2 regions of the Bartonella bennetti genome follow, and region 1 is predicted to be linked to the other one. Evidence: predicted binding sites of a transcription regulator. Region 1 holds the regulator's gene; the other holds the start of a gene.
What was found. The regulator HrcA, encoded in region 1, represses chaperone genes, less so after heat shock. The targets are predictions, from matches to a motif close to GTTAGCACTCNCNNNNNGNGAGTGCTAAC.
Positions count from the first base shown of each region.

Region 2: groES (co-chaperone GroES) is a predicted target of HrcA. The motif match lies at 2,572-2,600, and genes of this name have one in related genera.

Region 1 is NZ_CP174576.1:1,552,262-1,556,608, forward strand. Features, by position in the region: gene hemW (radical SAM family heme chaperone HemW) at 1-346, opposite strand, end outside; gene rdgB (RdgB/HAM1 family non-canonical purine NTP pyrophosphatase) at 343-990, opposite strand; gene hrcA (heat-inducible transcriptional repressor HrcA) at 1,510-2,580, shown strand; gene grpE (nucleotide exchange factor GrpE) at 2,701-3,360, shown strand; gene ACJTDF_RS06930 (stimulus-sensing domain-containing protein) at 3,609-4,347, opposite strand, start outside.
Region 2 is NZ_CP174576.1:1,242,956-1,247,302, reverse strand. Features, by position in the region: gene ACJTDF_RS05575 (alpha-D-glucose phosphate-specific phosphoglucomutase) at 1-997, shown strand, start outside; gene fumC (class II fumarate hydratase) at 1,028-2,416, opposite strand; gene groES (co-chaperone GroES) at 2,649-2,945, shown strand; gene groL (chaperonin GroEL) at 3,002-4,347, shown strand, end outside.

The DNA.
Region 1 (4,347 bases):
CACCTGCTAAGTGATAACCACGGAAGCGATCTGCTTCTACACTAGAAGGATTAGCTTCAAGTGTAATTTCAACTTTGTCATCGATTGTCCAGTTTTTCGCGACAGCTTGTAATAAACGATCAACAGTTTGAGGTGTCATAAGGGAAGGTGTTCCCCCGCCGATAAAAATGCTTGTAATACGACGAGGGCCTATTTCATGAGCTTGTGTTGTTATTTCACGTTCAAAAGCGTTTGCAAAACGCAATTGATCTACTCCATTTATACGAACATACGAATTAAAATCACAATAAGGACATTTGCTCGTACAAAACGGCCAATGAATGTAAATACCAAAGGGCTTCGTCATGAGAGAACTAAAAAATTTTCCGCAAAGAGTTTAAAGGCGCGTGCGCGGTGGGAAAGAGGTGTTTGACCATTAAGTTTCCAGTTATGTTTTTGTGCTGTTGACATTTCACCAAAGGTATTTTCGTATCCATCAGGTAAAAAAATAGGATCAAAGCCAAAACCTTTGTTTCCCCGTGGTGGCCAAATGAATGTACCTTCAACACTGCCGCAAAAATAATCTGCACGTCCATCGGGATATGCAAGGCAAATAACGGATATAAATCGGCCTTTACGTTGATTTTTTTTAAAAGAGCCAACTTTTTGTAATTCATTTTCTACTGTTTGCATAGCTTTTAGAAAATCACGTGTACCATCGGGTTGGAGAGCCCAATCAGCTGTATAAACACCTGGTGCACCATTTAAGGCGTCTATTTCTATACCAGAATCATCAGATAAAGCAGGGAAGTTTGTGGCTTTTGCAGCTGCAAAAGCTTTGATATAAGCATTTTCTTCGAATGTTTTTCCTGTTTCTTTTGGTTCGGGCAAGCCAAGTTCTTTTACTGATTGTGTTGTTATACCAAAAGGAGCAATCAATGTGGTAATTTCATTCAATTTACCGGTATTATGCGTAGCAATAATAAGTTTTTTGATTGCTATACTTCTCATGTATATGTTTCCTAAAATGAAGCAATAATCTCGGTTTGATTAAGGGTTTATTTGTATAGAATAAAAATTGGTAACAATGTTTTGGCAATTTCAATACAACAAAAAATGTGACATCATTAAAATTTTTTTGGTAGTTGCTTAAATTTTTTATATACAATGTATTGATTCATTAAGTAACAAGATTTGGTATCAATTTTAATTTGTCAATTTTTATAGCATGAATTAATATTTTATATATCGTAAGGAATAGAATTCAAATGATTTTTAAAAATTTATTGCAGAATACAATTGATTGTATTTGTAATCAATTTAGACAATTGTAAAATAATTATTTTTAGGTTTATGAGACATAATTCTACATATTTTTATATTTATCCTAAGGTAATTATTCGTATTTGATAATGGTATTATTGTAATAGATATGCGATATATCTTTTGCGCTGTATTTAGATTATTTGACCATCTTTTTGAAGAACTTATATAATAAAGAAGTATTTTTAAAATAGTGAAACAATCGTTATGAAGCAAATACCCCTTGATGACTCCTTAAAAACTCTTGATAAGCGTTCACGTGATATTTTTTGTCATATTGTTGAAGCTTATCTTAATGATGGTGAACCGGTCGGTTCGCGTAATCTTTCGCGTCTTTTACAACAAACGTTATCACCTGCAACAATTCGCAATGTAATGAGTGATCTTGAGCATCTTGGTTTAATTTATGCGCCCCATGTGTCCGCAGGGAGAATGCCAACGCAATCAGGTTTGCGATTTTTTGTTGATGCATTTATGGAAGTAGGCGATTTACCAACCGAGGAACGTGAAAATATTGAAAATCAAGTTAAAGAAGCTGGTAATGCACAATCGGTTGAGCATTTTTTAATTCAAGCGAGTCAAATTCTTTCAGGTCTTTCACGAGGAGCAGGATTAGTTCTCGCAACGAAACAGGAAGGTACACTGAAGCATATTGAATTCGTACGTCTTGATGGAGAGCATGCTCTTGCAGTTTTAGTCACACAAAAAGGTGATGTTGAGAATCGTATTATTAAGTTACCAGAAGGTGTGACTCATGCACAATTGACAGAAGCAACAAATTTTCTCAATGCTCATATACAGGGACGTACACTTAATGAAGCAAAAATAGAAGTTGCACGTTTATGCTCAGAAACACGAGCTGCTCTTCATCAATTGTCTCAACATCTTGTTGAAACTGGTTTAGCTCTCTGGGGAGGAGAAGATTCAGATCATAAAATACATCTTATTGTTCGGGGGCGGGGCAACTTACTTGAAGATGTGAAAGTAGGAGAAGATTTAGAGCGGTTGAGATATTTGTTTGATGACCTTGAAACACGCGAAAGCATGGCACAGTTGCTTGACTTAGCAGATGAAGGATCAGGGGTGCGTATTTTTATTGGTTCAGAGAATAAATTATTTTCACTTTCTGGTTCTTCTTTAGTAGTAGCTCCTTATTGTGATACACAAAAAAGAGTCATTGGTGCTGTAGGTGTTATTGGGCCAACACGTCTTAATTATGCAAGGATTGTACCTATGGTTGATTATACAGCTCAGCTTGTATCACAATTGTTACGTTAGCATGGTTGAATGTTGTATTAGGAGTGATCATTGTGCTAACGAATAAGTAAAGAGCTCTTGATTTTTGTTTGAAAAATTTCGATATCAAGAGTATAAATTTTATGAAGGAATAGAGTTTTTATGTCTGATGAAAAAAACAAATTTGTTGATGCTTCATTTGAAAATTGCGATTTGAAGAATTCAGTTGATCGTGACGTACTTAAACAAGCTTCGGATGAGTTTTTAAACATGCACGAAGAAGATTGCTCAAACGCTGAGGCAGAGGAAATTAAGCCTGCTGATCCTTTAGTTATTTTGCAGGGTGAAAATAAGGAACTAAGAGATCAAATTTTACGTCTCGCAGCGGATATGGAAAATCTTCGACGTCGAACAGCACGTGATATAGCTGATGCCAAAGCATATTCAATTGCCAATTTTGCTCGTGATATGTTATCTGTTTCTGACGATTTGCACCGTGCATTGGAAGCAATTCCGAAAGATGCAGGTGAGAATGATTCCGGTTTGAAAACATTAATAGAAGGTGTTGAAATGACCGAGCGTGCAATGATGACAGCTTTAGAGCGTCATGGGGTAAAAAAAATTGATCCAGAAGGACAAAAATTTGATCCTCATTTTCATCAAGCAATGTTTGAAATTCCCAATGCTGATGTGCCAGAAAATACTGTTCAGCAAGTTGTTCAAGCAGGTTATATTATTGGTGAACGTGTTTTACGTCCGGCAATAGTTGGTGTAACTAAGGGAAAAGTAAAAGAAGTTTCTGTTGAATCTGAAACGGTGTAAATGTATTGAAAAAATTTTTTATCATGAAGCGCTAATTTTTAATCTACATTCGTATAAAGTATTGCATTGAATAGTTTTAAAACTATTTTGCTTTTTAAGATATAAAATAACTCAATTGTTTTTTGATTTCCGGTTTAGAAGTGACTTTGCATTTTATTTGATTTTGTAAGGATTATAATTAATTGTTCTCATTTTGTACCTGAATGATTATAGAAAGTTATTACTTTCTTTTTCATTTAGAAGGGGAGTTATTTGGCAAGTGGAAGAGTGATAATAAATCGAGCACCAATTTTTTCTTTTTTAGATGTGGGATCAACAATATTTTCAGCCATGAGAGTCCCATTATGAGCTTCAATGATTTGCCGACTAATTGCAAGGCCAAGTCCTGAATGTTGTCCAAAAGCATCTTTGCTTGACCGATCAGTATAGAAACGTTCAAAAATACGTTCAATATTCTCTGAACGAATACCGGGGCCATTGTCTTCGACAGTTAAAATGAGAGTTGAAGCGTTATTTTTCATCGTAATACAAATTTTACCATTTTTACGAGGAACAAAAGAACGTGCATTTTCAATGAGATTGGAAACTACCTGACCTAAACGTAATTCATGTCCTACAATTAAGTAAGGTTTACCATTAGTTCGTGGGATAATATTAAAATTAATATCAATATCTTGTTTATTGCAATGGACTTCACGAATAGCTTGAATAAGGCTTTTTAACAATGAACTCATATCAACTATTTTAGCAGTTTCGCGAACAAGTTCTGCATCTAACCGCGATGCATCAGAAATATCGGTAATTAAACGATCAAGACGATGCACATCATGTTGGATAATTTCAAGTAATTGTGTCTGTTGTGCTTGATTTTTAGCTAGTGGTAATGTCTCAACAGCACTTCGCAGCGAAGTGAGAGGGTTCTTTAATTCATGACTTACGTCGGCTGCAAAACGTTCAATAGCTTCAATCCGTGTATAAAGAGCGTTG
Region 2 (4,347 bases), 310 kb from region 1:
TGCAATGCATGCTGTGACAGGCCCTTATGCGCAAGAAATTTTTGAAAAATGCTTAGGATTTCCTGAAGGAACAGTAGTTCATGGGGTTCCTTTACCAGATTTTGGTGGCAAACATCCAGATCCGAATTTGGTTCACGCTAAGGATTTGTATGATTTATTAATGTCTGAGCAAGGACCGGATTTGGGAGCTGCTTCTGATGGTGATGGGGATCGTAATCTCATTATTGGTCGTCAACAATTTATCAATCCTTCTGATTCTCTTGCGATTATGGTTGATCATGCTTCTTTAATTAAAGGATATCGACAAGGTCTTGTGGGAGTTGCACGCTCTATGCCAACCGGGCGTGCTGTCGATTGCGTTGCAAAGAAAAAGGGATTGAATTTGTTTGAAACCTCAACGGGATGGAAATTTTTCGGAACACTTCTAGATGCTGGAAAAATAACTTTTTGTGGGGAAGAAAGCTTTGGTACAGGGTCAGATCATGTGCGTGAAAAAGATGGATTATGGGCTGTTTTGTTCTGGCTAAATCTTCTTGCTGTTACAAAAAAAACCGTGGCGCAAATTGCTCAACAGCATTGGTATACCTACGGACGCTTTTATTTTTCACGGTATGATTATGAAGAGATAGAAGCCCACAAAGCTTTTGCAATGGTAGAACAATTATCCGAATGCTTACCAGAGCCAGGTACAAAAATAGCTGGATTAACGGTCAAGAAAGCTGATGATTTTGTTTATCATGATCCCGTTGATCATAGTGTGAGTATACGGCAAGGGGTCCGTATTTTTTTTGATCATGGAGCACGTTTAGTGGTTCGTCTTTCTGGGACAGGAACAACGGGAGCTCTTGTTCGGCTTTATCTTGAACAGTATGAGGGTGATCCCTGTAAGCACAATCAAGATCCGCAAAAAGTTCTTCAACCTTTAAAGCAAGCCGCTTTTGAGGTATTAAAAATCAAACATCATTTAGGACGCGAACAGCCGGATATTATTACATAAACACTTTTTTCTTTGGCAATAATTCTTTTCTTATTGTGGCTGAATCATTTTTTTAGGGTCAACAAGTCGATCATAATCAGCGGCAGAAACACCTGCTTTTAAAGCTTCCTCACGGAGACTTGTTCCATTTTTATAGGCTGTTTTGGCGATTTCAGCTGCTTTTTCATACCCAATTTCTGGAGCAAGAGCAGTAACCAACATGAGAGAACGTTCCATCAAAGCGTGAATATGTTCTCTATTTGCTTGTAATCCTTGGATACAATATGTATCGAAAGAGCGCATACAATCTCCTAAAAGATTGAGTGATTGCATCACATTATATCCAATGACCGGCTTATAGACATTCAGTTCAAAATGTCCCTGGCTGGCGGCAAATGTGATACTACTATGGTTGCCAAATACTTGACAAGCGACCATAGTCAGAGCTTCACACTGTGTCGGATTGACTTTTCCTGGCATGATAGAAGAACCTGGTTCGTTTTCCGGAAGGCTCAATTCACCTAGTCCTGAACGTGGGCCCGATCCTAAGAAACGAATGTCGTTGGCAATTTTAAACAGGTCAGCTGCTAAAGCATTGAGGCTGCCATGAAAATGTGTAAGAGCCCCGTGATGAGCAAGCGCTTCAAATTTATTATGAGCGGTTTTGAAAGTAATTCCTGTGAGGGTGCTTATTGTTTTGGCAAATGCGTCATCAAAGCCTAATGGAGCATTGAGACCTGTTCCGACGGCTGTGCCTCCTTGAGCAAGCATTTGAACATCAGTGAGCGCTGTTTCAATTCGTGTGCGATTGGCTTCTAGAGCGGCGCGATAGCCTGAAAATTCTTGCCCTAATGTGAGAGGTGTCGCATCTTGAGTATGGGTCCGTCCGATTTTGATGATGTCGGAAAATTCTTTTTCTTTTTTCTGTAGGCTCCCAATAAGAGCATCAAGAGCTGGTAACAGATGTTGGCGTGTTTGCAGTGTGGTAGCAATATGTAAGGCTGTGGGAAAGGAATCGTTTGAGGATTGACTCATATTTACGTGATCATTCGGGTGAACCGGTTTTTTGCTTCCAAGAGCCCCTCCCAAAAGTACGTTAGCATGATTGGCAATGACTTCATTGACATTCATATTGCTTTGTGTGCCGGAACCTGTTTGCCAAACAGAAAGAGGAAAATGGGCATCGAATTTTCCTGCAAGGACTTCATCAGCCGCAGTAACAATCGTTTGCCCGATATTTTGCGGAAGTTTCCCTTTTTCCATATTAACGAGGGCTGCAGCTTTTTTAATAAGAGTTAAGGCATAAATCAGGGTCAAAGGTTGTTTTTCTATGCCTATATTAAAATGATGAAGAGAACGTTCAGTTTGTGCTCCCCAATAACGATCATTGCGTACGGTGATTGTTCCAAAGCTATCGGTTTCTTGACGAGTTTTAAGCATGACGATTCCTACTAATTCATTTAAATTTTTTTATACTATAAATTAATCAAAAAAATAAGTGCTAAAATTTTACACGGAAGACTATGAAAAGGTGCAGGTTAATTTTAATGAGAACCCTTGACATGGGAATACGCCATGTTTATATTCGCTTTATTGTTAGCACTCGTCACAAGAGAGTGCTAACAGGAACTTAAGATTAATTCAGTTATATTAAGTTTTAAGGATATAAAACATGGCTAATATACAATTCCGCCCACTTCACGATCGTGTCGTTGTTCGTCGGGTTGAATCTGAAAATAAAACAGCTGGTGGGATTATCATCCCTGATACAGCAAAGGAAAAACCTCAAGAAGGTGAAATTATTGCGGTTGGAAATGGTGCTCTCGATGATAGTGGAAAGCGCGTTCCTCTAGAAGTGAAAGCAGGAGACCGTGTCTTGTTTGGGAAATGGTCTGGAACTGAAGTTAAGATTAATGGTGAAGACCTCTTAATCATGAAAGAGTCTGATATTATGGGAATTTTGGGTTAATCCAATTTCTCAATTATTTTGTTTGATTATTTAAGACAACTCCAAGGAGAAATTAGATGGCTGCTAAAGAAGTCAAATTTGGCCGTGAAGCGCGTGAGCGCTTATTGCGCGGTGTTGATATCCTTGCTAATGCTGTTAAGGTAACGCTCGGCCCTAAAGGACGCAATGTGGTGATTGATAAATCATTTGGTGCGCCTCGTATCACAAAAGATGGTGTATCCGTTGCAAAAGAAATTGAATTAGAAGATAAGTTCGAAAATATGGGCGCACAAATGTTGCGCGAAGTGGCTTCGAAAACCAACGACATTGCAGGTGATGGAACAACAACGGCTACTGTTTTAGGACAAGCGATTGTACAAGAAGGTGTAAAAGCCGTTGCTGCTGGGATGAATCCAATGGATCTCAAGCGTGGGATTGATGCTGCTGTTGAAGAAGTTGTTGAGAATCTTTTCAAAAAAGCGAAAAAAATTCAAACTTCAGCAGAAATTGCACAAGTTGGAACGATTTCTGCAAATGGTGCCGTTGAAATTGGAAAAATGATTGCCGATGCTATGGAAAAAGTAGGCAATGAAGGCGTCATCACGGTAGAAGAAGCAAAAACAGCTGAAACTGAATTAGAAGTTGTTGAAGGTATGCAATTTGACCGTGGCTATTTGTCTCCTTACTTTGTGACAAATGCTGAAAAAATGGTTGCTGATCTTGATGATCCTTATATTCTTATTCATGAAAAGAAATTGTCTAATTTGCAATCTTTGCTTCCTGTTCTTGAAGCAGTTGTACAATCGGGTAAACCTCTGCTTATTATCGCAGAAGACGTGGAAGGTGAGGCTTTGGCAACCCTCGTGGTTAATAAACTGCGTGGTGGTTTGAAAATCGCTGCTGTTAAAGCTCCAGGATTTGGTGATCGCCGTAAAGCGATGTTAGAGGATATTGCTATCTTAACATCGGGTCAGGTTATTTCTGAAGATGTTGGTATTAAGCTTGAAAATGTTACCTTAGATATGCTTGGACGTGCAAAGAAAGTTAACATCACTAAAGAAAACACAACCATTATTGATGGTGCTGGACACAAGGCTGAAATTACTGCACGTGTTAACCAGATTAAGGCGCAGATTGAGGAAACAACTTCTGATTATGATCGTGAAAAACTGCAAGAAAGACTCGCAAAACTTGCTGGTGGTGTTGCCGTTATTCGCGTTGGTGGTGCAACAGAAGTTGAAGTGAAAGAAAAGAAAGACCGTGTTGATGATGCCTTGAATGCAACACGAGCAGCTGTAGAAGAAGGTATTGTTGCTGGTGGTGGAACTGCTCTCTTGCGTGCTGCAAATGCGTTGACTGTCAAAGGAAAGAATCCTGATCAAGAGGCTGGTATCCACATTGTACGTCGCGCTTTGCAAGCGCC